Regions from separate parts of the Novosphingobium sp. BL-S-21 genome, predicted to be linked through region 1. Evidence: riboswitches for the same ligand, from Rfam matches in the RefSeq annotation. Region 1 holds a riboswitch; each other region holds the start of a gene.

The links. A riboswitch is a leader RNA that binds a small molecule or an ion and turns the genes downstream of it on or off. The one in region 1 is predicted to bind cobalamin.
Region 2: linked by a shared signal. The riboswitch ahead of ACZ1J6_RS00720 (TonB-dependent receptor plug domain-containing protein) and the one ahead of ACZ1J6_RS03340 (TonB-dependent siderophore receptor) in region 1 are both predicted to bind cobalamin.
Region 3: linked by a shared signal. The riboswitch ahead of ACZ1J6_RS21370 (TonB-dependent receptor plug domain-containing protein) and the one ahead of ACZ1J6_RS03340 (TonB-dependent siderophore receptor) in region 1 are both predicted to bind cobalamin.

The regions. Positions count from the first base shown of each region.
Region 1 covers NZ_CM145495.1:858,962-868,497, reverse strand. The annotation lists gene ACZ1J6_RS03375 (DUF1905 domain-containing protein) at 81-491, shown strand; gene ACZ1J6_RS03370 (SDR family oxidoreductase) at 610-1,341, opposite strand; gene ACZ1J6_RS03365 (AraC family transcriptional regulator) at 1,531-2,427, shown strand; gene ACZ1J6_RS03360 (hypothetical protein) at 2,392-2,661, opposite strand; gene ACZ1J6_RS03355 (DUF1328 domain-containing protein) at 2,825-2,992, opposite strand; gene ACZ1J6_RS03350 (MFS transporter) at 3,134-4,231, opposite strand; gene ACZ1J6_RS03345 (alpha/beta hydrolase) at 4,437-4,670, opposite strand; cobalamin riboswitch at 5,197-5,441, shown strand; gene ACZ1J6_RS03340 (TonB-dependent siderophore receptor) at 5,685-7,718, shown strand; gene ACZ1J6_RS03335 (DUF4198 domain-containing protein) at 7,769-8,503, shown strand; gene ACZ1J6_RS03330 (MarR family winged helix-turn-helix transcriptional regulator) at 8,918-9,352, shown strand; gene ACZ1J6_RS03325 (SDR family oxidoreductase) at 9,433-9,536, shown strand, end outside.
Region 2 covers NZ_CM145495.1:181,035-190,570, forward strand. The annotation lists gene ACZ1J6_RS00720 (TonB-dependent receptor plug domain-containing protein) at 1-1,525, opposite strand, end outside; cobalamin riboswitch at 1,725-1,966, opposite strand; gene ACZ1J6_RS00725 (AsmA family protein) at 2,115-4,205, opposite strand; gene poxB (ubiquinone-dependent pyruvate dehydrogenase) at 4,437-6,173, shown strand; gene ACZ1J6_RS00735 (hypothetical protein) at 6,223-6,630, opposite strand; gene ACZ1J6_RS00740 (hypothetical protein) at 6,953-7,549, shown strand; gene ACZ1J6_RS00745 (chemotaxis protein CheB) at 7,525-8,142, opposite strand; gene ACZ1J6_RS00750 (CheR family methyltransferase) at 8,139-8,981, opposite strand; gene ACZ1J6_RS00755 (response regulator) at 9,004-9,536, opposite strand, start outside.
Region 3 covers NZ_CM145496.1:2,686,120-2,695,655, reverse strand. The annotation lists gene ACZ1J6_RS21385 (histidine phosphatase family protein) at 1-445, opposite strand, end outside; gene cobT (nicotinate-nucleotide--dimethylbenzimidazole phosphoribosyltransferase) at 442-1,470, opposite strand; gene ACZ1J6_RS21375 (DUF1636 domain-containing protein) at 1,467-1,874, opposite strand; gene ACZ1J6_RS21370 (TonB-dependent receptor plug domain-containing protein) at 1,874-3,823, opposite strand; cobalamin riboswitch at 3,997-4,187, opposite strand; cobalamin riboswitch at 4,267-4,490, shown strand; gene ACZ1J6_RS21365 (cobyrinate a,c-diamide synthase) at 4,664-5,986, shown strand; gene paoC (aldehyde oxidoreductase molybdenum-binding subunit PaoC) at 5,976-8,174, opposite strand; gene ACZ1J6_RS21355 (FAD binding domain-containing protein) at 8,171-9,121, opposite strand; gene paoA (aldehyde dehydrogenase iron-sulfur subunit PaoA) at 9,118-9,536, opposite strand, start outside.

The DNA of each region.
Region 1 (9,536 bases):
GATTTGGGACGACGCACAACCGGCACGTCGATGCCTCGCCGTTCCCGTGGAAGCCACCCTTTCCGATAACCGACGCTCGGGTGCCGACTATCGTTCGTGCCGGCGAGGCTATCGCCCGTACCGTAGTTGCCATAGACTGGTTCGCCATGCCGTTCGACACTTCTCCTCTCGCGCGCTTCACCTTCGTGGGCGAAGTCTTCGAATGGCGCGGGCCCGCGCCCTTCTTCTTCGTTGCCGTGCCCACCGATTGCGTGGATGAGGTGCGCTATGCCGCCCGGATAGCCAGCTATGGCTGGGGCGTGGTGCCCGTGCATGCAGTCGTAAATGAAATCCCGTTCACGACCTCTCTTTTTCCAAAGGGAGACAGCTATCTTTTGCCAGTCAAGGCAGCGGTCAGGAAGGCCGGCTCGATCAATCTCGCCGACAGAGTGACGGTTGAAATCCAAATCACTGCAAAACGCGACTTCGATGAGCAGCGTCCAACGATCTAAGGCGAGGAGTGGCTCGCTGCGGCCCCGGCGGATCCCGCAAGCTGCCGAACTGGCCGCCTGGGCAGGACTTTGGCTGCAGCGAGTTACGGGGGGCAATATGCGAATGCCCCGATCCCGGTCAGATCGTTGAGCGAACCGGCCGCACGATCAACGTATTGACATCCACATCCGCAGGCTGCTCCACCGCATAGGCAATGGCGCGCGCGATCGCGTCCGGGGTGAGCGCGATGGAGCGGAAATCGACCATCGCCTGCGCCGCGACCGGATCGGTGATCGTGTGGGCCAGTTCCGATTCCACCACGCCCGGCGCGATGGTGGTGACCCGAATGTCGTCATGCTCCATGCGCAGCGCTTCGGAGATCGCGCGCACCGCATATTTGGTGGCGCTGTAGACGCCGCAGGTCGGCCACACAGCATAGCCGCCGATCGAGGAAATGTTGACGAACTGGCCACTGCCCTGGCCTTTGAAGCGAGGGAGCGCGGCGGCTATGCCGTGCAGGACGCCGCGGATGTTGACGTCGATCATCCGGTCCCATTCGTCTACCTTCAGGCTGTCGAAGCGCGACAGCGGCATCAGGCCCGCATTGTTGACCAACACATCGACGCGGCCATATTCGGCCTCCGTCGCGGTGATGAACGCCTCGAAATCGGCGCGGTCGGTGACGTCGAGCGACCGGAAGGCTACCGCGCCTCCCGCTGCGTTCAGTTCCTCCGCCAGCGCGGCAAACCGGTCGGTGCGGCGAGCGCCCAGCATCAGCTTGGCGCCGCGCGCCGCCAGCAGCCGCGCCGTGCCTTCGCCGATGCCGCTGCTGGCGCCGGTAATCGCGATGACCTTGTCCTCGATAGCCATGATAGTCACTCCTGTTGGGGCGGACCGAACCATCGATCCGATGCCCTCTTCATGGCGCTATCTGGTCGGGAGGCGGTAGAACGGTCATCCGGGATGATTGCACGATATTCCAGATTGCCCGCATCGGGGTGGATCGGCAGTGGCCAGCCGTGTAGGCTGATCGTACCGACCGCTTGGGGAGAAGCGCTGATGGCGCATCAGGAACTGGCTGAGCAGATTGCCCGATACGCCGAGCGCGACGGCATCATGGATACGCCCATCGCTCGACTGGCGCTGGTCCGCTCGGCCCAGCGCGGCGAGCCGGTGCATATGGTGCAGCGCCCGGCGCTGTGCATCATCGCACAGGGGGGCAAGCGCGTGCTGCTGGGCGACGCGGTGATAGACTATGGCCCCGCCAACTATCTCGTCGCCTCGCTCGACCTGCCCATCACAGGCGCGGTGACGCAGGCGAGCGCGGACGCGCCTTATCTCTGCTTTTGCCTCTATCTCGACCCCGCCCTGCTGTCGGAGATCGCCCTGACCCTGCCGCCCCTGCCGGCGGGCGCGGATGAGAGCGGCGGGATGACGTTACACCCGATGACGCCTGAACTGATCGACGCGGCCACGCGGCTGACGGCATTGCTCAGCGACCCAGTGAATGCGCCGCTGCTCGCACCGCTGATCGAGCGGGAATTGCTGGTGCGGCTGATGACCGGGCCGGGCGGAAGCGTGCTGCGAGCCATCGCCAGCGGCGAAAGCCGCACCGGCCAGATTGCGCAGGCGATCGCCTGGCTCAAGACCCATTTCCGCGAGCCTTTCAGCGGTGCGCACCTTGCCGCCCTTGCCGGCATGAGCCTGTCGAGCTTTCATGACCATTTCCGCCGCGCCACCGCCATGACCCCGCTGCAATATCAAAAGCAACTGCGGTTGCAGGAAGCGCGGGCGCTGATGCTGGCCGACCGGCTCGACGCGGCAGAGGCGGGCTTCCGCGTCGGCTATGACAGTCCTTCTCAGTTCAGCCGCGAATATCGTCGCCTCTTCGGCGCCCCTCCCGTCCGGGACATGGGACGGCTAAGGGCGAAGCCGCAGATGGCGATGGTGATCTGAAAGGGCCGGGGCGGAATTGCTCAGTTTCAAGTTCGGTTCAGACGTCGAAACCACCAGGGAACCGGCGAGCTGTTCGAAAAGCCGGCGCTCAGCCTGGATACGATGCGCGGCAAGAACCTGGCAGAGTATTCCCTCGTCACCAGGGCAGTGCCAGAAGTCGGATACTTCGGCCAGCGCCTCACGCAGCGTTTTCGCCGCTTCCCGGTCTGCAGCCGTGATTGCAAGGATAGTCAACTCATGTTCCTCTGAATGCTGGATCCCAGCAAAACGGCTGGCCTACAACTGATACCGGATAACCGTGCGGCAGAAGCGCTGCTATGAGCGCTTCTGCCGCACGGCCTTTACCAGGACCCAAACAAACGTCTCTACACAGAGCGTTTCATCGAGCCGAAAAGCTTCAGGTTACCCTTGTGCCACGACCAAAGAAGAAGCCGAGAACCAGGATTACGGCCGCCACCAGCAGGAAGATCTTTGCGAGGCTGGCCGAGAGGCCTGCAACGCCGCCAAAACCCAGAAGCGCAGCGATCAATGCGACGACAGCAAAAATTATTGCCCAGCGAAACATGAGTGCTCTCCCTTAGACTAACTACACCAACGCTGCGCCGACATGTTCGGAGCAGCTCGTTCTTTACAACTTTCAAGCTGTCCCGATGTTCCACGAAACCTCGGCAGTGATATCGCGCATGTAGATGTCCTTGTTGATCGGTCAGGAGACTGGCGAGAGTTCGCATCGTTGCCCGGCTCGACGCGCAGCCATTGCGGCAAGGAATGCGGCAAGGACCAGCAGAGCCGCGCTGACTTCGAAAGTGGCGCGCACGCCGGTGGCATCGAAGATGGCGCCGCCCATGGTCGCGCCGAGCGTGATGGCCAGTTGAATGACAGCGACCATCAATCCGCCGCCGGCCTCGGCATCATCGGGAAGCACCTGAGAGAGCCAGGTAAACCATCCTACCGGCGCCGGTGTGGCAATCAGGCCCCATGCCGCAAGCAGCAGGACGGTCGGCCAGAACGAGCCACCGAAGCTTGCCAATGCCAGGGCCACGCCAGCCATCAAGGCCGGTATGACCACGAGCACCCTGCGCAGGTTCATTGCGACGAGCGGCCCTATGGCGGCCGTTCCGGCAAGACCCGACAGGCCGATCAACAGCAGGATGATCGATAGCCAGGATATGTCGACATGGGTGACGGTTTCGAGAAACGGGCGCAGGTAGGTGAAGAGGGCGAACTGCCCCATGAACAGGACAGCTACGGCGATCAGTCCGATGAAAATGCCGGGCTTGCTCAAAAGGGTGATGACGCTCGCTTGCCGCGATCCGTGCTGCGCAGGAAGCCTGGGAAGGCTGATTGCCTGCCATATCAGCGCGAGCGCCGCGAGCGGAACAAGACAGAAAAATGCGCCGCGCCAGCCCACGACAGAGCCGAGCAAACTGCCCATCGGCGCCGCCACGGCCGTCGCCAATGCACTGCCGCCCTGAAGCGTCGCGATGGCCCGTGGAAGAAACGCTCTATTCGAGATGCGCATGAGCACTGCCGTCGACATAGACCAGCAACCGCCGATTGCGATTCCGAGAACGGCCCGCCCAGCCAGCAGCACCGGATAGCTCGGGGCGAAGGCGACGATGGCGCCGGATACGATCATAAGCCCCGTCAACCACAAGATCACAAGCTTGCGATCGAGCTTGCGCGTGAGCGACGATATCGAAAGGCTGGTCAGAACAGCGAACAGACCGGACGCGGCAATGGCCTGTCCGGCCTGCCCCTCGCTGATGATCATGTCGCGCGCCATCGGGGTAAGGAGGCTCACCGGAAGAAACTCCGACGACACCAGTACGAAAGCACACAGTGTCATTGCCAGAACTGCACTCCATGGTGCAGCGCCGGGCCCCGCGTCATCCGCGGTCGTGGTTATCGAAACATGCATGCTTTTACCTTGAATGCGCGGATCTGCTGCTGCGTGCCATGTCGATGCTCGGCAGCACGGCAGAGGCACCGCTCGCTGGGGCGCCTGATCAATTGGTGACGAAGCCCTGCTCCGCCATCCTGGTGGCATAGAGGTTCGCGCTCTGCTCCTTCACCGCGCCCATTGGATGGCCGACGACAAGGGCGCCGTGGCGGCGGCCTCGATCCAAATCGTCGGCCATGAAGAGATTGCCGGCGACGGTCATGCCGTATTGGCTTCTGAAAGTGACTTTCTCGATCTTGACGCAGTCACTCACGTAGAAATTATCTGCGCCGTTGGACATGTCTTGTGCCTCCGCGAATGGGATGGTGAAGGGAAGGAAGCCAAGTGCAACTGCGCTGGCAGAGAGTTGCAGAATGGAGCGCCGGGTGGTTCCTGAAGACGCCCAGGCCTGGTGCCAGGCCTGGTGTCCGAACCGCTCATGTCTGGGCATGGAATGTCTCCATTGGGGAGCGAGCCCTCCAGTCGCCATGCGTCTGGCAGGCAGCGCGCCAATTTGCGCATCGAGGCGGCGCAAGGCCGGTGGGCATGGCAACGAAAATCGTCATGCCCACCATCTAGGCGCGGGCGCCATCATGCATTAGCCTGAAAGATGAACATGCAGCACTGAGTGAAATTCAATAATGCAACGTGAGACCATGGCTGAAGCGCTGCGCTACCGCGAGCAGAGAGTTGGAAACCCGGCGTTCGCCCAGACGATCATTCCCGAAAGCATTACTGCCGGCAGATAGCGACATTCCAGGCAGCGTTTATGCTATTGCGAATCGAGATCATCACGGATATCGCCAACCGGGCCTGGGCGCTTCAGCTCCCGGGCTGATCGCGTCGGTGCCTTGAAAAAGGCTTAAAAGGGAACACGGTGAGAGGGCTCCGCGCCTTTGAATCCGAGGCTGTCCCTGCAACTGTGAGCGGCGAGCGCGATGCACATGTGCGGACGGGAAATGCCCGAGCCGCCAGCCACTGGGCCGGACGCTAAATCCTGCGAGGCCTGGGAAGGCCGTGCATCAAGCTGTGACCCGCAAGCCAGGAGACCTGCCGGCGCACCGGTCGCTCTTGCCTGACCCAGGGGATGGTCTTGGCACGGTCAGTTTTCTCCGTCTGAGCGACGAGAATGCGGCGGAGGCCGCATCGGTGTCGTGCGTCAGCCGCCTTTGGGGTGTCCGGCCACCGCGCGCGCCGACCGTTCGCGCGGACGCCTCCTGCCCGGTGTTGCTCGACGCCTCGGGGGATTGCATTGAGACAGAGTACCAAGACCGCGCTGCTTTCAGGAAGCCTCGCACTATCGGCGGTTCCCACAATGGCGAGTGCTGCCGAGACCGAGCCCGCCGACAATACGATCGTCGTCACGGGCAGGACCGGGGCTTACAACGTCACCCGCTCCAGCAGCGCGACGCGCACGGACACGCCCTTACTCGAAGTGCCCCAGTCGGTGACCGTGCTGACGCGGCAGGTGGTCGACGATCTGCAAGCGAACCGTGTCGAGGACGTGCTTGCCTACGCCGGAGGCATCACGCGCGGCAACAACTTCGGGGGCACTGGTCTCACCGACTACAACTTGCGTGGTTTCACAACCTCGGAATACTTCCGCAACGGTTTTCCGATGAACCGCGGCTATCCGCCGGCACCGGACTCCATCGCCGTCGAGCGCGTGGAGGTGCTGCGTGGCCCCGCCGCCCTGCTGTATGGTCGCGGAGATCCGGGCGGCACGTTCAACATCGTTTCGCGCGTACCTGCCGACAGGATGGCCCAGACCGTCAGCGGCCGGATCGACAGCTTCGGCGGTTGGCGAGGAACGGTCGATGCCACCGGTCCCTTCGATAGGGCAAAGACCGTGCGCTACCGCCTCGGCGCAGCCGTGGAAGGTGGCGACAGCTTCCGCGATCATGTCCAGTCCGACCGCATCGTGGTCGCGCCGGTCGTCGCCTGGGATGCCTCGCCGGACCTGACCTTCACTCTCAGCAGCGAGTTCGTGCAGGTGAAGACCCCGCTGGACCGCGGCAATCCCGCCTTCAGCAATCAGCTCGACATCGCCATTCCCGCTTCGCGGTTCTTCGGCGAGCCGTCCGTCGGCCGGTGGCGCGTGCGCAATGGCCTTGGCAGCCTCGTCGCGGAATACAAGCTGGCGCCCGACTGGAAGCTGCGGGCGGGCGCCCAGTACTACAATGGCGAGTTGGGCGGCCCCGGCATCCAGGCCTCCAGTCTGCGCGCAGATGGCCGCACCCTGGTGCGCACTTATAGCGAGCGTACCTTGCGGTGGCGCGATCTGGATGCACAGGTGAACCTGACCGGCCAGTTCGCCACCGGCAGCGTCGAGCACGAAGTGCTGCTGGGCGCCGAGTTCGAGGCCTTCCACTATACCGAGGTCATCCGCAATTCGAGCCCCACGCTGTCGCCCTTCACGCTGGACATCTTGGCGCCGGTCTATGGCTCCGCAATCCCGCCGCTGAACGGTACCTTCACCAGCATCCGCACCCAGACGCGCACATTCGCGGGCTACGCCCAGGACCAGGTGTCATTGCTACCCTGGCTGAAGCTGCTGGTCGGCGGACGACTGGAGCGATACGAGAGCGACAACCTGAACTTGCGCAACGGGGTCACTTCTGCGTTCAAGCAGACGGTATTTACCCCGCGCCTTGGGACGGTCTTCGTGCTGGCCCCGCAAGTTTCGGTCTACGGCAGTTATGCCCGCTCCAACAAGCCGAACACCGCAGCGGACGTGAACGGCAATGTCATCGCGCCGGAACGCGGCACCAGCTACGAGGCCGGTGTGAAGCTGGAACTGCTGGACGGCAGGCTGAGCGCAACAGCGGCGCTGTTCCACACCACCAAGCAGAACGTCGCGACCACTGACCCGGACAATCTGGATTACAGTATCGCCGCCGGCGAAGTGCGCAGCCGGGGCATCGACTTATCGATCACGGGCAACCTGACCAGAGCATGGCGGATCGTGGGCGGCTATGTCTTCGCCGATGCCGAAGTGACGAAGGACAATCGCCTGCGGCTCGGCCAGCGCCTGCCCAACACGCCGCGCCATTCGGCCAGCCTGCTCAACGTCTACGAAGTGCAGGAAGGCGCCCTCAAGGGGCTCGGCGCGGGTGCAGGCGTCACTTACGTCGGTGGGCGCATCGCCGGCACTGCGGCGACCGCGCCTTACATCCGCTCTTACGCAACGGCGAACCTGCTGGCCTACTATCCGCTGGCCGAGAACGTGAAGCTGCAGGTCAACGTCAACAACCTGTTCGACAAGAAATACGCCGAGCGCGGCTTCGGCAGCAATCTTTATCCCGGCGTTCCGCTCAGCGCGATCGCCAGCATCACGGTCGGCCTGTGATGGCCGGCAAGACCCGTCTCGTCCGCCGAACTCAAGCAAGGATGTGCATGATGAAGACTGCCATGAAAGCCGCGATCCTCACCGCTCTGCTGCTCGCGCCCGCACTGCCCGCCCAGGCGCACGGCATCTACATTACCGAACGCTCGAAGCAGATCGTGCTGATCTACGGCGAAGGCGCCGACGATCTCGACATGGTGAAGCGGGAGCCATTGATCGATACGGTTGCCGCCTACGATGCCGAGGTCAAGCCGATCAAGGCGCAGCACCGGATCTCGGGGCTCGCGATGCTCGTCGAGACCGAAACCAGGCCCAGGTTCGTGACTGCGATCCTGCAGAACGGCGTATGGTCGCGGATGAAGGGCGGCGAGTACGAGAAGAAGGGCCTGGACGAGATGCCCGGCGCCGACATCTCCACCAAGAACATCAAGTATGCCGTCCGGATTCAGGGCCCGTTCGCCGGCACCGTCCCTGCGCTTCCCGGCCAGACCCTGCAGATCGTCCCCGCCGGCGCGATCCCGGCGATGCTGGGCCAGAAGCTGACGTACAAGGTGCTGTATAAAGGCCGGCCGGTAGCGGGCGCGCGCCTCATCAACGACTTCGTCAACGATCCGGACGCCAAGGAAACCGTCACCGGCTCCGACGGCACCGTCACCTTTGCCGTTCGCAATCAGGGGCTCAACGTCATCCATGCCGTCTACGACGGCCCGAGCGACAATCCCGCCAGGTATCGTAATGTCGAGCACACCGCGACGCTCAGCTTCACGCTGGAACACAAGCCGGAGTAACCCGAACGTCGCGCCGCGGGGCCATGTTGGTCCGGCGGCGCCGCCAAGGCATTGCAGCGAAACGCGCGCGCTGGCGTAGACTGCGCGCCCGGCGCGGACTTCGCTGGAAGAGCGTAGCTATCGCTCGCAATCGTCACCGAGCGCGGTCGCATTGGGCAAAACCCGCCTCCGTCAAAGCCATTGCCCGAAGGTCCAGTCCCATACCCAGCGCACCCGGCGCCACAGCGGTCCCGATTACCTGGTGCGACAGCGCACACTTTTGTGACCATCGGTCCCCGAGTTCACCATGACCTGATTGAAGTTTGAGGCGAGCCGCGTCAGAGGACCCAGGCACTTTCGGGAAGCTGCCGCTTAATGTGATAAGCCTAACGCACCGGGGCTTACCCGCCAGCCCCAAAGATGCTTCAAGGGTGCATGATCGCTCCTCCTGCCGAACAACTGAGACAACTCACCCTCGCCTTTGAGCGGTTCACCCGTCGTTTCAAAGTGGCGGAAGCGACTGCGGCGATCGCCAATTCGCTCAATGCCCTTGATGTGCAGGCGCTGCTCTTCATCGGCGACAATCCGGACTGCAAACTGGGTGATGTCGCGAGGCATCTTCAGGTTGCGCTCACCACGATGTCGTCCTCGATCGACCGCCTCGTGCGTCGCGGCATGATCGAGCGCCACCGGCCCGAGACGAACCGCAGATCGGTGGCTCTGAACCTGACCCAAGGGGGCAAGGATACCGTGGCAGGCTACATGGAGGGCTATCAGGATGCCTGCAACGCCATGCTGGAGCCGCTCGACCCGGCAGAGCGCGCCCATTTCGTTCGCCTCACCCTGAAGATCGCGCAACACGAAACTTGAATAATACGAATATCGTACTATCCTGGCCGGATTGATGATCAGGATGAGATAGTATGTCGAGCACGAATCGCATCGCCCTCGTGACGGGCGCCAACAAGGGCATCGGCCTTGCCATTGCGCGCCAGTTGGGCGCGCGCGGTTACAGTGTCTGGCTGGGATGCCGTGACCTGAAGCGCGGTGAAGC
Region 2 (9,536 bases), 680 kb from region 1:
CGCTGTCGATCATGTCCGTGATGCGCCGGTCGAAATAGGTCGCCTTCCAGCCCAGCGAGGCCGCGCCCAGCGGCAGGATGCCGCCTGCCGAGAGGTTGAGCGAAAGGCTCTGCTCCGCCTTGAGGTTCGGATTGCCCACCTCGCAGCAAGGGTCGTTGCCGTAGAGCTGCGAGGCGTCGGGCAGCACGAAGGCGGTACCGCCGTTGGCTTCCAGATAGAGCGCCTCGGCAAAGTCGTAGCGGCCCGAGACGTTCCAGATCGTCTTGCGCGCGCCGTCCGTGCGATTGTAGCGCAGGCCCGCCGCCAGGCGGCCCTTCGACGAGATCTCGTCGGTGGTGCGAAGCTGCAGGATCCCGGCGTGGACCTGCTCGCTGGTCGGCGCGATCAGCAGCACGTCGTCCCGGCCGCTGAAGTTCTGGAAGTCGTAGCCCAGCAGGTATTCCAGGCCGGGGTGCAGATGCAGCTTCATCACCGCGCTGCCGCCCCAGTCGCGGTAGCCCCAGAAGGTGCCGGCGGGGTAGATCACCTGGGGCTGATGGTCGGGCAGCGAATTGCGGATCTGGATGTAGGCGGTCTTCCAGTCGTGGAAATAGCCTTTCAGGAAGAACTGCACGCTGTCGCTGCCGGTGTAGTCGAGCCGCAGGCTGGCCACTTCCTCGTTCCGGTCGTTGCGGCTCTCGCGAATGCGGGTGGGGGATAAGTTGTCGAGCTTCGCCTCGGTATGCTGGTACTGCGCGTTGAGTGCGAGATCCGGCGCCAGCGCGTACTGGTACTTGAGCCCGGCCGACCACAAGTCGTAGCCGAGGTGCCGGTCGGTGAGGCTGGGCTGATAGGCGCTGTAGGGCAGGTAGCCTTCCGAGCGATTGTGCGAGGCATAGGCCACGAAGCGGTGGTCGCCCAGGGCGCCGCGCGCATAGCCGTCCAGGGTCGTGCCGCCCCAGCTGTCGACCGAGGCATTGACCTGGCCGCCCGGATCGTCGGAAAAGCTGCGCGTCACCACGTTGATCACTCCGGCCGAAGCCTGGGTGCCGTAGAACAGGCTCTCTCCGCCGCGCAGGACCTCGATCCGCTCGATCATGCTGGCGGGCAGCGTGTCGTTGGGCGAGGTGCTGCCGTACAGGCGGTTGTTGAGGCGGATGCCGTCCATCGTCCAGAGCACGTCCTGCGTGCGCGAACCCTGCAGCGAGACGTCGACGTAAGTGAATGGGCCATTGCGGCCACGCACGTAGAGGCCGGGTACCTGGTCCAGCGCCTTGGTCACGTCCACCGCGCCGCTGTTGCGGATCTGCCGTTCATCGACGGTGACGACGTCGTTGCCGTAGCGGGAGAGTTCCTGCGGCAGCGTCTCTTCCAGGCTCTGCCCGGTGACGACGATCGAAGGGCCATCCGCCTCTGCGGCATCGGCCTCCTGGCCTTCGAACTTCCGGCCCTCGACCTTCCCGCCATCCGCGGCCCGGGCCTGCGCGGCGCAGGCGAGAGTCAGCGCCGCGGCAAGCGCCGCGTGCGAAACGGTTGCGATCTTCATTTCATTCCCCTGCCGGGCGCCAAGCGAGCTTTTGGCAAGGGTCTGCCACTCGCGAACCCAGGCCCGCGAACGACCGGCGCGTCGACCGGCCGGGCGCCCGGATTCGGGACGACCGCTCAGCGCACCGTGCGGCCCTTGCCGCTGGTTCGTCGCTCAGACGGAAAAATCACCGTGCCCCGGCCATCCCCTGGACCAAAGCAAGAGCGACCGTACGCTGGCAGGTCTCCTGGCTCACGGGTCATCGCTCGATGCACGGCCTTCCCAGGCCTCGCAGGATTTAGCGTCCGGCCCAGTGGCTGCGGCAGGGGGCATTGCCCCGCCGCGTGATGTGCATCGCGCTCACCGCTTACAGTTGCAGGGACAGCCTCGGATTCAAGAGGAAGCCTCTCTCACCGTGTTCCCTATTAAGCCTCTTTCGAGGCACCAGCGCGATCATTACCCGCCCTCCTTGCGGAAATGGCGGACGCGATGAGCTAGCCGGGGCGTGCGCCCTGTGCAAGCGGGATGTGTTCGCGTGGGCGAAGCCGGCCAGAGCGCGCCCGTTCCGGTTCACGTCCGTTCCGAGCGGCGTTATCGCGGCGGTGGAAAGTCAGTCGTTCTTGTCGGGACGGCCGGAGCCGACGTCGTCGCGCGGCTTGCCCTTGGCGGTGCGCTGGGACTGCGCATTGGCGCCCGACAGCACCGGGCCGCAAGCGGCGGACTTGGCATCGCCCACGTCCACGAAGGCGAGCAGGCCCGCCACCGGCGTCGCCGCCACGGCCAGTCCAAGGCCCACCCCGGCGCGGCCGAGCAATTGCGGGCTGATGACCTGGAGGGAGGGCTTGGCGAAGCGGCCGCCGATGCCGACAGGCGACTGCCCGGAAAACAGGCTGAACTTCTTGCCGTCCGCGCGGAAGCCCATGTCGAGCGCCTCGGTGTCGAAGCTGAAGCCGCCGCGCCCGGTGATGACGTTTTTCGACGTGTCGATCAGGATCGGGTCGGCCGCCGCCGTGCCGCCTCGCACCGTGAAGGCCACCAGGCCGCAGTTGAGCTGGACGGGCTTCTTCAGCTTGCCCTCGAACATCTTGGAGGCGAATGTGCCGAGGTCCAGCTCGGCCAGCTGCACGTTGCGCGTCCAGAACGTGCCGCGGGGCATGATGAAGGCGATCCGGCCCGATGCCGAAGCGAGCGAATCGTGGATCGTGTCGCCGCGGCCTTCCAGCTTGATGCGGCCGCCGATCGTGCCGGTCGTGCCTGATTCCACCACGCCGTAGCCGGCCAGCAGACGGCCCATCGGCGTGGACTTGAGGCGAATATCGTAGCTTACGGCCGAGGGGCGCTGACGCGTGTCGAACACCAGATCCGAGGCGACATCGCCGCGCGCCATCGAGAATGTCAGCGGCGACAGGGCCAGTCGTCCCCGGTCGAGCGAGAGCTTCAGGGCGATGTTCTGCACCGGCACATTGCGTGAGCGGACCACGCCGACCTTCCAGTCCAGCCCGGCGTCGAAGCGCTGCATCGTCTCCACCGGCAGGGCGGCGTCCGGCAGGACGCGTTGGGCGCCCGCGCCGGTGGCGGCGGCCGCGGCCACGGCGCCTTTCGATGCCACGATGTCCGGGTTGTAGCCGATGAACGGCGCGGCATCAACGATGTCCAGCCGCCTGGTCGCCAGCACGGCATCCAGCCGCAGCCGCTCGGCATTGGTCACCGTCAGCTTGCCCGAAAGGTCGGACTGGCCGAACGTGCCGGTCATGCCGGTGAAGCGATAGGTCTCCCCGTCCTTCACCAGCTGCGCTTTCAGTGCGTAGCGGCGGGTCTGGGGAATGGCGACGTCGATGATGCCCAGCAGTTCGGACAAGTCGCGCCCGCGGGCGCGGACCTTGAGCGGCACGTCCTCGAAATCGGCGATGGAGGGCAGGGTGCCCGAGACGTCGACCTGGTTGTTCGCCGCCCAGGCCGTGAGTTCCAGGGCGTTGCTGCCGCGATTGACGGTGGCGTCGGGGGAGAGCAGCCGGGCGCTCACGCGGAACGGGGTGCTGCGCAAGGTGCCGTCGCCGCGCAGCGAGACGGCCTTGCCGATCCTGGCATCGGTGGAAGTGACGGGATCGACCACGAGATTGGCAAGCAGCGGCATCTGCGGGTCGAGATAGCGGACGCGGGTGTCCGATATGGTGGCGCGGTCGATCCGGGGGAACTCGAAGGGCTTGCCCCCGCCGCCGCTGCCGAAAGTCCAGCTGTTGCGGCCATGGGCCTTGTCCCATTCGAGGTCCACGGCGCCGCCCTGAAGGTCCAGCGTATGAACGTGGCGACGGCCGAACAGCAATGAAAGCGGGGCGATCCGCGCCTCGATATGGCGGGCGGCGAACATCTGCGGGCGGCCCGCCCATTCCGGGTTGGAGACGCTCAGGCCGTCAGCCAGGAACTTGATGCGCAGCGGTGCGAAGTAGAGCTGGAAGTCTCCGCCCACCCTTACCTGCCGCCCGGCGGCCGAGCTGGCAATGCGTTCGAAGGGGTGCTTCAGGAACCGGCCCTTGGTGATGAAGAGGACCAGCCAGGCCGCGAAGACCAGCGCGACGATCGCGATCAGCACATTGCGCAGGATGCGCAGCAGACGGGTGCGGTCCGGCCGCTTGCCCGGGCGGCGATGCCCCGTCTCTTCCCGTGCATGGTCCTGCACATCGATCTGCGCCGCTGCATCCATGTGGGCCTAAGCGCCGACGAGCCGTTTGGTTTCCCGGCAAGGCGCAAGTCCCGCACGTCCGGGCGAAAAATCCCCGAAAGAGCCCAATCGGGCGGAGCTGAGGGGACGGCACGTCATACCTTGGCATGGTTGCGCAGGCGCCGAAAACTGTCAGCTTCGTGGGCACCCTTCGCCAGGAGAGGGGTTTGAACCCTTCGGTGCCCCATTCGATGTCCCGACACGAGGTGAAACATGGCCAGGAACGTTGCCGAACAATTCATTGCCACGCTGGAAGCCGCCGGTGTCAAACGAGTCTACGGCGTGGTCGGTGACAGCCTCAACGGGCTGACCGATGCCATCCGCGCCCATGGCCGGATCGAATGGATCCATGTTCGCCACGAGGAAGTGGCCGCCTTCGCCGCCGGCGCCGAGGCTCACCTGACCGGCAGCATCGCGGTCTGCGCGGGAAGCTGCGGACCGGGCAACCTGCACCTCGTCAACGGCCTGTTCGACTGCCACCGCTCGCGCGTGCCGGTGCTGGCCATCGCCGCCCAGATTCCTTCGCCCGAGATCGGCTCGGGCTATTTCCAGGAAACCCATCCGCAGGAGCTGTTCCGCGAGTGCAGCCATTACTGCGAGCTGGTTTCCGATCCTTCGCAGATGCCGCGCAGCCTGGAAATCGCGATCCGCACCGCCATCGGCGAGCGGGGCGTCTCCGTCCTGGTCATCCCCGGAGACGTGGCGCTGAAGCCCGCCGCCAACGAGGCCTGGCCCAAGCCGCTGGGCCTGCTGCCCAAGCCGCCGGTGGTCGTGCCCGAAGAGGCGCAGCTCGATGCCCTGGCGGCCATGCTGGAGCCGGACAAGCGCGTGACCCTGCTCTGCGGCTCGGGCTGCGAAGGCGCGCACGACGAACTCCTGGCCCTGGCGGAAAAGCTCAAAGCGCCGATCGTCCACGCGCTGAAGGGCAAGGAGCACGTCGAGTACGACAATCCCTACGACGTGGGCATGACCGGGCTGATCGGCTTTTCCTCGGGCTACTACGCGATGATGGATACCGACATCCTGTTGATGCTGGGCACGGACTTTCCCTATCGCCAGTTCTACCCCACCGGCTCCGATGTGCGGACCCTGCAGGTCGACATCCGGCCCGGCCAGCTCGGCCGCCGGGCCTCTCTGGACCTGGGCGTGGTGGGAGACGTGGGGGCGACGATCCGCGCGCTGCTGCCGCGCCTGCCGGACAAGCCGGACCGCAAGCATCTGGACAAGGCGGTCGAGCACTATCGCCGTACCCGCAAGGACCTGGACGGGCTGGCCGAAGGCAAGCCGGGCAAGACGCCGATCCATCCGCAGCAAGTGGCCAAGGCGCTCAGCGACCTGGCGTCCGAGGATGCCGTCTTCACCTTCGATGTCGGCCTGCCCACGGTATGGGCGGCGCGCTACTTGCGGATGAACGGGAAGCGGCGGCTGATCGGCTCGCTCTGGCATGGCTCCATGGCCAATGCCATGCCGATGGCGCTGGGCGCGCAATGCGCCTTTCCCGGTCGGCAGGTGATCTCGCTATCGGGAGACGGCGGGTTCGCCATGCTGATGGGAGACCTGCTGACGCTGCGCCAGTACCGCCTTCCCGCCAAGATCGTGGTCTTCAACAACGGCACGCTGGGCTTCGTGGAAGTGGAGCAGAAGTCCACCGGCTTCCTGCCTTTCGGCACCGAACTCGACAATCCGAACTTCGCGGCCATGGCCGAGGCGATCGGCATCAAGGGAATCCGGCTGGAAGACCCGGCCGACGTCGAAGTCGGCCTGGCCGAGGCGCTGGCCCATGACGGTCCGGTGCTGGTCGATGCCGTGGTCGCCCGGACCGAGTTGCCGATCCCGCCCAAGATCAATGCCGAGATGGCCAAGGGCTTCACGCTCTACATGCTGCGGGCGGTGATGAGCGGGCGCGGCGACGAACTGGTCGATCTGGCGCGCACCAACCTCTGGCATTGACTGGGCGTCGCTGCGGCCGGCGCGGGAACGCCGGCCGCCCGGCGCGCCTTCAATAGACGCAAATCTTGCGGCTGGCACCCTGGACCCAGCAGGCGGGATCGCGCGGGCTGCGCGTGAAGGCGCCTTGCGGCACCATCCGCGCGCCGTTGTCGTAGTCCACCGTGATGCGGTTCGGCGCGGTCTTGTCCGCGTAGTAGGCCCGGCCTTCCACGTCGATGGCGAAGCTGCCGTCGCCGTTGCGGGGATAGAACGTGCAGACCTTGCGCGGATCGCCGTCCAGCACGCATTGCGCCGGGCGGCCCTTGCTGACGGTGCCGCCGTCATAGTCGGCCACCGGCTTCAGCGGGCTGCCGACATGGAGTTCGTTGCCATGGCTGTCCTTCACTTGCGCGCCCGCGGGTGCCGAAAGGGCGGCGGCCAGGGACAATGTCAGGGCCGGAAGGCGAAGCGCGCGCATGATGATTCTTTCAAGTTTCAGGGGCAGGTTTAAGGGGCGAAATTCAGGGGGCGGATACAGAAGGTTGACCTTCGCTGATCGCATCCCGGCAGGGGCGCGGGCAAGGGGTGAACGGGAAATGTCATGATCGGTGCGTGCCGGAGGGGCGCCGCTGTTTACGCGGCGCTGGGCGCGCCCTGGCGAAACCGTGCTTGGCCTGGTTGCCAAGCTCCTTTAAGGGGCCGGGCCAGTGGCCGCCCGGGGACCGGGATCGGCCCTGTGTGGCAGGTTTCGGACAGGCCCCGGGCACGACCAGCAGGAATTTTCGGATGACGGTTTTCAGATGATAGGCGCAAAAGACCTGATCCAGCTCGGCACGCTGGTGGCCGCGCAGCACGGCTGGGCCGCGGCCAAGGCGTTCAAGGCCTACGAGATGCCGGATGCCGACAAGGCCCGGCTGGCGGCCTGCGCGGTGGAGATCCTGAAAGTCTTTCCCAAGGCCGCGAGCGAAGATCGCGCGGCTTCTGCCTGGCTGAGCGCGGCGCTGGCGGTACAGCTCGAACGGCACCTTTCGGCGCCCGTGCAGGTGGTGGCCGGGGTGCTCTCGGTGGATGGAACGCCGGTTCATGGCCGCCGCGAGCCGGTGGACGGCCCCGCCGTGTTCGGCGCCGAGGACCTGCACTGGAGCGGGCACGTCTGGGTCATGGTCGGGCCTTACGTGACCGATATCGCCATCTTCCGCGAGGCTGCTTCCGCCAACTGCCCGGCCGAACTGGCGCGCCACGTCCATTCGGTGTTCGGACCGGACAAAGGCCTCTACGTCGATCACTGGCGGCGCACCAGGCGCTCGGGCCTGGGCTACGAGCCGCAATATGTCCTGAGCAGCGAGGAAGTGACGCGGCTGATGGGCGGCGCCTACCGGCTGATTTCGCCGGCCTGATTTCCGGAAGCCCGTTCGCCGGCGGCCAGCAGGCGGCGCACCAGCCCGTCCAGGGTCAGCCGCTCGGCGTGCGGCGTCAGGGCCAGGGCGGCCTCGGGCATGACCGGATAGGCGGCCTGTGCGGGGTCCTGCACGATGGCCATGCCTCCGGCCGCGGCCACAGCGGCCAGGCCCTCGGCGCCGTCATGGTTGGCGCCGGTGAGCACGGCGCCGATCAGCCCCGGGCCATAGGCATCGGCGGCGCTTTCGAAGAGCACGTCGATCGAGGGGCGGGAAAACTGCACCGGCCCCTCCACCGAAAGCGAGATCGTGCGATCCGCCTCCACCAGCATGTGATAGTCCGGCGGGGCGAAGAGGATCGTGCCCGGCGCGGCCGGTTCCTTGTCGTCGGGCTCGCGCACGTCGAGCGGGCAGCGGGCCGCGAAGAGCGAGGCCAGCACGTTGCGACGCTGGGGCGGGACATGGACGACGACCAGCACCGGCAGCGGATAGCCGCGCGGAAGCTGCGGCAGCACATGCAGCAGCGCTTCCACCGCGCCGGCCGAAGCCCCGATGACCACCGCACGCGGCGCGCTCGGGGCGCTTTCGGTCATGGATCGCGCCTCTGGTAGATCTTCTCCTCGCGCACGAAAGCGCTGAAGGCACCGGCATATTGCGAGAAGCGCAGGCTTTCCCGCGCGCCCAGCCCCAGGAAGCCCTTGCGTGCCAGCGATTCCCGGAACAGCCCCACCGCGCGGTCCTGCAATTCCCGGTCGAAATAGATCATGACATTGCGGCACGAGATCAGGTGCATCTCTGCAAAGACGGCATCGGTGACCAGGCTGTGGTCGGAAAAGACCACGCGGTCGCGCAGGCTCTTGTCAAAGACGGCGCGGCCATAGGCGGTGGAATAATAGTCGGAGAGCGAGGACTTTCCGCCCGAAAGCTGGTGGTTCTCGGTAAAGGCCCGGATCCGGTCGAGCGGGTAGATGCCGCGCGCGGCGGCGTCCAGCGCTTCCTGGCTGATGTCGGTGGCGTAGAACAGCGTCCGGTCCTCCAGCCCTTCCTCGCGGAACAGGATGACGAAGGAATAGAGTTCCTCGCCGGTGCTGGACCCCGCGATCCAGACTTTCAGCGAAGGGTAGGTGCGCAGATGCGGCACGACTTTCTCGCGAATGGCGCGGAAATAGGCGGGATCGCGGAACAGTTCGCTGACCTGCACGGTCAGGAAGCCGAGCAGGCGCGTGACGATGGCGGGATCGCGCAGCATCCGGTCCTGCAGCGCCGAGAACGTCGGCAGGCCGAGCTGGTCGCGGGCCTGCCGCAAGCGCCGTTTCAGCGAGGCCTGGGCGTAGCCCCGAAAATCGTAGTGGTAACGGCTGTAGAGGGCCTCCAGCAGGAGGCGGATCTCGATATCCTCGATCTTCTCCTCCTGGATCCTGTCGTTCTCCATCACGATCGTCCCGCGCCGTGCTTCATCGGGGCATCCAGACCCGGACCAGCGAGAGCAGCTTGTCCACGTCCAGCGGCTTGGACATGTAGTCGTTGGCGCCGGCCTCGATGCAGCGTTCCTGGTCGTCGGGCATGGCCTTTGCGGTCAGGGTGATGATCGGCAGCTTGGCCCAGCGCGGGTCCTGGCGGATTTCGCGCGTGGCGGTGAGCCCGTCCTTCACCGGCATCATCACGTCCATCAGCACCAGGTCGATGCGGCGGCCGTCATCGCCGGAGGAGCGGTCGAGCGCGTCGATCGCCTCCTGCCCGTTGCGCGCGATCTCCACCACCGCGCCTTGCGGTTCGAGGATGTTGGTGAGCGAGTAGACGTTGCGCACGTCGTCCTCCACCACCAGGATGCGCCGCCCTTCGAGGATCGCGTCGCGGTTGCGGGCCTGCTGGATCATGCTCTGCTGCTCGGGCGGCATTTCGGTGACGACCTGGTGCAGGAACAGCGACACTTCGTCGAGCAGGCGTTCGGGCGAGCGGGCGCCCTTGATGATGATCGAATCCGAAT
Region 3 (9,536 bases), on a different replicon from region 1:
CCGAGAGCGCAGCGCGCATCGCCCCCCCGTGCGTGAGGATGAGACTGGCCCTGTCGATACCCGCCACGGCCTCTCCCACGCGGGCGCAGAGCTGCGACCAGCGCTCGCCTCCCGGCGGGGCGAAAGCCTCGGGATCGTCCCAGAACCGCGCCTGCACGGCCGGATCGAGCTGATGCGGCGCCATGCCGTCCCAGGCGCCGAAATCGATCTCCCGCCACCGCGGGTCAAGGCTGTGCGACAGGCGGCGCATGGCCGCGATCTGCGCGGCCGGAATGCTGGAGCGGCGCAAGTCCGAGGAAATCACCCGCTCGAACGCCAGGGCCGCGCTGCGCGACACGCAGCGGGCGATGCCTACCGGGGTCGGCGCATCGTCCCGGTGGCCCAGCAGCAGGCCCGGCTCGTAAGGCGCCCCGTGGCGCATCAGGTGGACGAGGATGCCGCTCATGATGCCCCGGACACGGAGGATGCCACTGCCGCCTCGGCAAAAGTCGCCATGCCGTCATGCGCGGCCAGGGCCGAACGCACGATCTGTGCCGCCACCGCCGCGCCGGATCCCTCGCCCAGCCGCATGCCAAGGTGGAGCAGCGGGTCCAGCCCGAAGCGATCGAGCAGGCGCGCATGGCCCGCTTCGGCCGAACAGTGCGCGGCAAGGCAGTGGGCCAGGACATCGCGATTGCCGGCGAACAGCGGCGCCATGGCCGCGCAAGTGATGAACCCGTCCAGCAGGACCGGCACCCGCAAGTGCCGCGCTGCCAGCACGGCGCCCGCCATGGCCGCGATCTCACGCCCGCCAAGGCGGCGCAGGGTCTCGAAAGCATCCTCGCAGGCCGCGCCGTGCAGGGCGAGCGCCGCCGTCACCGCCTGGGCCTTGCGCGCCACGCCGGCATCGTCGAGCCCGGTGCCGCGCCCTACCCAGTCGGCCGCAGCCCCGCCGAAGACCTGCGCCGCCAGCGCGGCCGCCGGGGTGGTATTGCCGATCCCCATTTCGCCCACGAAGAACAGATCGCTGTCCGCCGACACCGCGGCGGCACCGCGATCGAGAGCTTCGAGGCACTCGGCCTCGCTGAGAGCGGGCTCTCGCGTAATGTCTCCGGTCGGGCGGTCGAGATCGAGCGGGACGACCGAGAGCGCCGCCCCGCAGGCTGTCGTCAGCGCATTGATCGCCGCGCCGCCGGCCTCGAAATTGGCGACCATCTGCGCCGTGACTTCGCTCGGATAGGCGCTCACCCCGCGCGCCGCGACCCCGTGATTGCCCGCGAAGACCACGGCGCGGATCCGCTCGGCCCGTGGCCGGGTGCGCCCCTGCCAGCCGGCCATGAACACGGCGATGTCCTCCAGCCGCCCGAGCGAGCCCGCAGGCTTGGTGAGCGACGCCTGGCGCGCACGCGCGGCGGCCAGCGCGGGCGCGTCCGGTCCGGGCAGGTCGGCCAGGGCGGCGGCGAAAGCGGCGCGGTTCTCGAAGCGGATCATGTGCCCAGGTACCCTTCCGGCGGGGTGCGGGTGATGAAGTGGCCCTTCACGCCCTGCGGCCACTCGCGATAGGGCACCTGCCCCTCCTCGCTGGCGGCATGGCGCACCGCATATTCGAGGATCGCGCGGGCCGCCTCCGCATCGGGTGCGAAATCGCCGAGCACATAGCCCAGCTTGCCCGGCGCCCGGATCGCCACGGTGCAATGGCGCTGGCAGGCGAAGAGGCAGGGCATTTCCTGCACCGCCACGCCCTGGAGCGCGGGATCGGCAGCCTGCGCCGCGCGCATGGCCTCTGCCAGGACCGCACCGCCGCGCCGACCGTCCTCGTCCTCGCGGACTTCGGCGGAATGGCGGCAGGTGTTGCACACGACCACGGACGGGCCGGGTTCGACTGGAAGCAGCATCAGAACCGGCTCCTCAGTCCGAAATAGACGGTGCGGCCAAGCGTGCCGTAGCCGCTCACGGTTTCGTACTTCTGATCGCCCACGTTTTCGATACGTCCTTGAAGAATCAGGCCTTCCATGACCTGCCACTGCGCGCGCACATCCACCAGCCAGTAGTCGTCCAGCGTGGCGGTGCCGGTCGCCGCATTGAAGCTTTCACCCGAATAGCGCGCGGCCAGGCTGGCGCGCAGGCCCTGCGGCAGCGCCACGCCCAGCTCGGCATTGGCGAGATGACGCGGCACGCGCTGGAGCTGGCGGCCGTAAGTGCCGCTGCCTTGCGTGCGATCCTCTGCCGCGATCCAGCTGTAGTTGCCCTGGGCGAAGAGGACGCCCCATGTGGCCGACGCGGCGAGTTCCAGCCCGCGGGCATGGCTGGCCTTGACGTTGGCATAGTAGCCGAAGCGCGAGGTGCCCGTGCCGGGAACGTAGCAGATGTCCGGCAGGGTGCCGCTGGTGGGGCAGTAGGCAAAGTCGATCAGGTTGTCGGTATCGCGCTCGAACCAGGTCGCCGACAGGCGTAAGGCTTCGCCGAAGCCCTGCTCGGCGCCCAGTTCCCAGCCTTTCGCCTTCTCCGGCTTGAGATCGGCCACGCCGTACATGCTGAACAGCTGATAGAGCGAGGGCGCCTTGAAACCCTCGTCATAACTGGCACGCAGTATCGTGGCGCCGCCATTGGGGGTGTAGACCGCGCCCGCGCTGAACACCGTGTTGCCGCCGAAGCGCGACTGGTGATCGTAGCGCGCGCCGCCATTGAGCGTCAGCCCGGTGAGCGGGGTCACGCGCAGTTCGCCGTAGACGCTCTCGGTATTCGCCCGGCTGGGCACGAGGGCATAAGCCGCGGTGCTGTTCGCGGGCGAGGCGGTGGTCATCCGCTGTTCCTCGCGCTCGGCGCCGAACACGGCCTGGATGGCCTCGCTGAACGTGTAGGTGCCCTGGTACTCGAAACGGCGCACGCGGCCATGGGCGTCGAACGTCAGTTGGCGGACTTGCCGTGCGGGGTCGAAGTTCTCGCGGTCGGTCTCGGTCTGGAGCACGGCCACGCGGTTCGCCAGCCGGCCGTCCAGCAGCGCGAAGTTCACCCCGGCATAGCCCGACCATTCGCGCGTCCACCCATAGGCCAGGGAGTCGCCGGAGGTACCGTCGAACGCGTTCCGCGAATCCGACCAGTAGCCGCGCAGATCCAGCGAGATGCCAGGCGCGACGCGGTAAGTCATCGTGCCGCTGGCCGCGCTGCGCCGGTAGCCGTCGTCCTCCGTGCCATTCGCGCGCGCGGAGATGCCGTCCGTGGCGAAGCGCGAGGCGGCAATGCGCCAGTCGACGGCCTCGGAGGTGCCGCCAAGACCCACGCGGGCCGAGACGGTGTCATGGGTTCCTGCTTCCACCGCGAAGCTGCCTTCCAGCGGCGCGGCCGCGCGGCGGGTGCGGACGTTGACGACACCGCCGATGGCATCGCTGCCCCAGAGGATCGATTGCGGACCGCGCAGGATCTCGACGCGATCGGCATCGTCGACCAGGAAATTGGCAAAGCCATAGCCTCCCGCCGTCGATGAGGCGTCCGACAGGCGCATCCCGTCGATCACCATCACCGTCTGCCCGGCATCGGCACCGCGAATGCGCAGCGACGTGGTGGTGCCATAACCGCCGTTGCGCGACATGCTGATGCCGGGCGTGCGCAGCAGCACATCGGTCAGCGCGATCGGCTGGGCCGCAACGATCTGCGCCTCGTCGAGCACGGTGACGGTATCGGCCACCCGGTCGGCCGCAACGGGCGTGCGCAGGACGGTGACCACGATGCGTTCGTCCAGAGGCACTGCATCGGCCTCCTCGGCCAGGGCCGCGAGCGGGTGCAGCGCCCCTGCAAGGGCTAGCGCGAGAGCCAGGGGGCTGGCGGCGGGAATTCGGCAGTTCACGGCATGTCCTTCGCACGAGCATCGACCCGGCCGGGTCGGCACGCATGCGAAAGGCAGGGCCTCTGCCGCCCATGCAGCGGACGACGCCCCCTCCCGCGCGGCGCGTGCCGGCACGGCAATGGCTGTCGTTGCGCGAGGAATGGCCCCGTTCGCCCGGCTCACCCTGTCCGGTCGAAGAACGACGGCGTCAGGCAGGTCTCCTGGCTCACGGGTCAGTGCCGTTTCGGCCGCCTTCTCAGGGACTTGCACCCCCAATGGCGAATTGGCCGCACGGCTCGCCGCTTACAGTTGCAGGGGCAGCCCGGGCATTCACCCGCGTTCCCTTTTGATCCCCTTGCGGGGAACCTGTCGCTGGAGCGCCCCTATCCCGGTGGGGTGCCGCGTGCAAGAGCCCGGCGCTTGCGCGTGTCCTGCCCGCGCTTGCGCTCTCTGGCGAAGTGCCATAGGCCCGCCGGGCCAGGGGGGCCCGCAAGGGCTTAATCGGGAAGTCCGGGCCAGAGGGGTAATCCCGCTGGAATCCGGCACTGCTCCCGCAACTGTAACCGGGGATGCGCCCCGCCAGCACGCCATTGGCACCGCGCGGTGCCGAGAAGGCGGCGGAAGGCGCGCCGATTCCGAGAAATCGGGCCCAGGAAGTCAGGAAACCGGCCCCCAGCCGTCGATCCTTCGCGCGGGCGGGATGTACCGGGCGGACGGGGGCCATGCCCGATGCGGAGCGCTGCTCCCCGCGGACCCGGTCTTTCGCGAGACGACAAGCCGTACTTGCGCCCAGGAGGATCGAACCGCCATGCCGCCCTGCCCCTTCCGCCTTTCGGATACCGCTCCGTCCGGACGATATTCGTGCCTGCCCGCATGACGGCCTGCCCCGCCCTGCTGGTCACCGCGCCCTCGTCGGGACAGGGCAAGACCCTCGTCACCGCCGCGCTGGCCCGCCGCCACCGCCGCGCCGGGCGCAAAGTGCGGGTGTTCAAGTGCGGGCCGGACTTCCTGGACCCGATGGTGCTGGAAAGGGCCAGCGGCGCGCCCGTCCACCAGCTCGACCTGTTCATGTGCGGAGAGCGGGAATGCCGCGCCTTGCTGCACGAGGCCGCGCGGGACGCCGACCTGATCCTTGTCGAAGGGGCAATGGGCCTGTTCGACGGCACCCCCTCCTCCGCCGACATCGCCCGCCTGTTCGGTCTGCCGGTCATGGCGGTGATCGACGGCGCCTCGATGGCGCAGACGTTCGGTGCGCTGGTCCACGGCCTTTCCACCTACCGCGCGGACGTGACCCTGGCCGCCGTGCTGGCCAACCGCGTCGGCAGCGCGCGCCATGCCGAACTGCTGGAGCGCGGCATGCCGGGCGGGGTGGAATGGCTTGGCACCCTGCGGCGCGATGCCGGGCTCGGCCTGCCCGAACGGCACCTCGGACTGGTGCAGGCCGGGGAGGTGGCGGATATCGAGGCGCGCATAGACCGCGCCGCCGACAGTCTGCCGGAAACCGCGCTCTGGCTGCCCGAGCCGGTGCCCTTCCCCGCCCCGGAAGCCGCCGAAGCGCCGCCCTCCGCGCTGTCAGGCCGCCGCATCGCCATTGCCCGCGACGAGGCCTTCGGCTTCATCTATCCCGCCAACCTCGCATTTCTGGAACGGGCCGGGGCGCGGCTCGCCTTCTTCTCGCCGCTGCGCGATGCCGTGCTGCCCCCTTGCGACGGCTTGTGGCTACCCGGGGGCTATCCCGAGCTGCATCTGGACGCTCTTTCCGCCAATCGCCCGATGATCGCGGCGATCCGCGCCCACTTCCAGGCGGGGCGGCCGATCCTGGCCGAATGCGGCGGCATGCTTTACGCCTCCGAGAGGCTCGAAAGCACCGACGGCGCCAGTGCCGCCCTGCTCGGCCTGCTGCCTGCGCGGGCCGTGATGCAAGGGCGGCTGGCAGCGCTGGGCATGCAGGAGATGGAACTGGGCGGTCATGTCGCGCGGGGCCACACGTTCCACTATTCGCGGCTGGAAACGTCCCTTTTGCCCACCGTCAGCGCCGTCACGCCGGACGGGCGGCCGGGCGAACGCCTGTTCCGCCACGGACCGCTCACGGCCAGCTACATGCACTTCTACTTCCCCTCGGCGCCGGAATTGATCGCCGACCTGCTGACCTGCCAAACCGCCGACCTGGGATTCAGGCGATAGCCGGCAGTTTCGCAAGGTGCTTGTCCAGCGTGAGCGGATAGTCCCGCACGCGCACCCCCGTGGCGTTGTAGACCGCGTTGGCCACGGCCGCGCCGACGCCGCAGAGCCCGAGTTCGCCCACGCCCTTGGCCTTCATCGGCGAGACCTTGTCGTCCGCCTCGTCGAGGAAAACCACGTCCTGGTGCGGAATGTCGGCGTGGACCGGCACTTCGTACCCGGCAAGGTCGTGATTGACGAAGAACCCGAAGCGCTTGTCGACCGCCAGTTCCTCCATCAGCGCGCCGCCCACGCCCATGGTCATGGCGCCGATGACCTGGCTGCGCGCCGTCTTGGGATTGAGGATACGTCCGGCCGCGCAGACCGCCAGCATGCGTCGCACCCGCGTCTCGCCGGTATAGGCGTCCACGGCCGCTTCCACAAAGTGCGCACCGAAGGTCGACTGCTGGAACTTCTTGCCCAGATCGCCCCACTGCATCGTCTCTTCGGCAACGATCTCGCCAGACTTCGCCGCCTCGGCCAGGGCGGCGGAGCGGTTACCCGCGCGCACTTCGCCATCGGCGAATTCCGCGGTGGCCGGATCCATGCCGAGCCGCTGCGCCGCGGCTTCGCGCAGCTTCACGCAAGCCGCATAGACGCCCGACGTGGAGCTGTTGGCGCCCCATTGCCCGCCGGAGCCTGCCGAGGCCGGGAACGAGGAATCGCCCAGCTTCACGCGCACGTTCTCCACCGGCAGGCCCATCATCTCCGCCGCGGTCTGGGCGATGATGGTGTAGGAGCCGGTGCCGATGTCGGTCATGTCGGTCTCCACCGTGACCACGCCGTCGCTCGACAGCCGCACGCGGGCGGCCGATGTCATGTTGATGTTGTTGCGGAACGCCGCCGCCACGCCCATGCCGATCAGCCAGCGCCCGTCGCGCATCTTGCCCGGACGCGTCTGGCGGCGTTCCCAGCCGAAGCGCTTTGCACCGTCCTCCAGGCATCGCACGAGGTTGCGCTGCGAGAAGGGCCGCTCGGGATGCTCGGGATCGACTTGCGTATCGTTGAGCACGCGGAACCGCACCGGGTCCATGCCCAGCTTCTCGGCCACTTCGTCGATGGCGATCTCCAGCGCCATGAGGCCGGGCGCTTCGCCGGGTGCGCGCATGGCATTGGCTTCGGGCAGGTCCAGTTCGGCCAGCCGCAGGGCAGTGAGGCGATTGGCGCCGGCATAGAGCAACTTGGTCTGCTGCGTCGCCGATTCCGGGCCGCCGCCGGGAAGGTCGCCGGACCAGCTTTCATGGCCGATCGCGGTGATGCGCCCGTCCTTGCCGGTGCCGATGCGGATGCGCTGGATCGTGGCCGGGCGGTGCGTGGCGTTGTTGAGCATCAGCGGCCGCGGCATCGCGATCTTCACCGGCCTGCCGCAGGCCTTCGCGCCCAGCGCCGCCATCACCGCATCGGCGCGCAGGAACAGCTTGCCCCCGAAACCGCCGCCGATGAAGGGCGAGCGGACATGGACTTTCTCGGGCGGCAGCTTGAAGGTGGCGGCCAGCTCCTTCTTGTTCCAGGCGATCATCTGGTTGGACGTCCAGACCGAGAGCGCATCCTCTTCCCACCAGGCGATGGTGGCGAAAGGCTCCATCATCGCGTGGTTCTGGTCGGGCGTGGTGTAAGTCTGGTCGAGCTGCACCGCGGCCGAGGCGAAGGCGCCCTCGAAATCCCCGGTATGGGTGTCGGCATCGCTGCCCGTCAGCGGCTGCGCGCCGGGCTTCGCCTTGGCGAGATCGAAACGGCCGTTACCGCGCTCGTATTCGATCCGCACCGCGTTGGCGGCATTGCGCGCCTGCTCGAAGCTCTCGGCCACGACCACCGCCAGCGCCTGATGGTAATGGTCGACAGCGGGACCGCCCAGCAGCTTGGCCGTGTTCATGCTGCCCTTGCCGAGCGGCTGTGCATTTTCGGCGCTGACCACCGCGAGCACGCCGGGCATGCGCTTGGCTTCGGCCGTGTTCATCGCCGTGACCCGCCCCTTGGCGATCCCGGCACCGATCACATACCCGTAGGCCGGCCTGGCCGGCACGTCCTTGTGCTCGTAAGCATAGGGGGCCTGCCCCGTGGTCTTGAGCTTGCCGTCCACGCGGTCGACCGCCTGGCCGATCACTTTCATGGCGTCGATGGGATTGGAGCCCGCAGGCGTATCGAACTTCATGCCCGGTTCTCCTGGATGATCGCCGCCAGCGTGCGCTCCGCCAGAGTGACCTTGAAGGCATTCTCATGGGTCGGCCGCGCGTCTGCGAAAGCCGTGCGCGTCACGGCGCCCGCGCCATTGCGCAGCTGCGCGTCGGCGGCTTCGACCCGCCAGGGCCGCGGCGCGACGCCGCCGAAGGCCACTCGTCCGCTGCCATCCTCGTTCAGCACCGCCGCCACGGAAACGAGCGCGAAGGCGTAGGAGGCCCGGTCGCGCACCTTGTGATAGACATGCCGTCCGCCCGGCGGCTTGGGCAGAGTGATGGCCGTGATCAGCTCGCCCGGCCGGAGCACGTTCTCCAGGTGCGGCGTATCGCCCGGCAGGCGGTGGAATTCGCCCACCGGCACGCTGCGCGTCTTGCCCTGGGCATCGACCGTCTCCACCGCGGCATCCAGCACGCGCAGGGCGACCGCCATGTCGCTGGGGTGCGTGGCGATGCAGGCCTCGCTCGTGCCGACCACGCCGAGCTGGCGGCTGAAACCACCGATCGCCGCACAGCCGGAGCCGGGCTTGCGCTTGTTGCAGGCCTGGTTGGTGTCGTAGAAATAAGGACAGCGGGTGCGCTGCAGCAGGTTGCCGCCGGTCGTCGCCTTGTTGCGCAGCTGGCCCGAGGCGCCTGCGACGATGGCGCGCGTGAGCACGCCGTAATCGCGCCGCACGCGCTTGTCCGCGGCCAGCGCGGTGTTGCTGACCAGCGTACCGATGCGCAGCCCGCCTTCCGGCGTCTCCTCGATGCGGTCGAGGCCGAGATCCTGCACGTCCACAAGATGCGTCGGCGTCTCGATCTCCAGCTTCATCAGGTCGAGCAGGTTGGTGCCCCCGGCGATGAACTTGGCGCCCTTGTGCCCCGCGACTGCGGCGGCGGCAGCGGCCGGCGTCCTGGCGCGCTCGTATGTGAAAGCCTTCATGCCTCGATCTCCGCGCCGTGAGTCTCGGCAAGCTTGACGCCCGCCACTTCCGCCATCGCTTCGGCAATGTTCGAATAGGCGCCGCAGCGGCAGATATTGCCGCTCATCCGCTCGCGCATTTCCAGAACCGTCATCTCGGGAGCGCCGCCGACGTCCTCCTGAACATGGCTGGGAATACCCGCCCTGATCTCTTCCAGCACCGCGACGGCCGAGCAGATCTGGCCCGGCGTGCAATAGCCGCACTGGAAGCCGTCATGCTTCACGAAGGCCGCCTGCATCGGATGCAGGTCTTCCGGAGTACCGAGACCCTCGATTGTGGTGACGGCATCGCCTTCGTGCATGACCGCAAGGCTGAGGCAGGAATTGATCCGCGTACCGTTCACGAGCACCGTGCAGGCCCCGCACTGACCGTGAT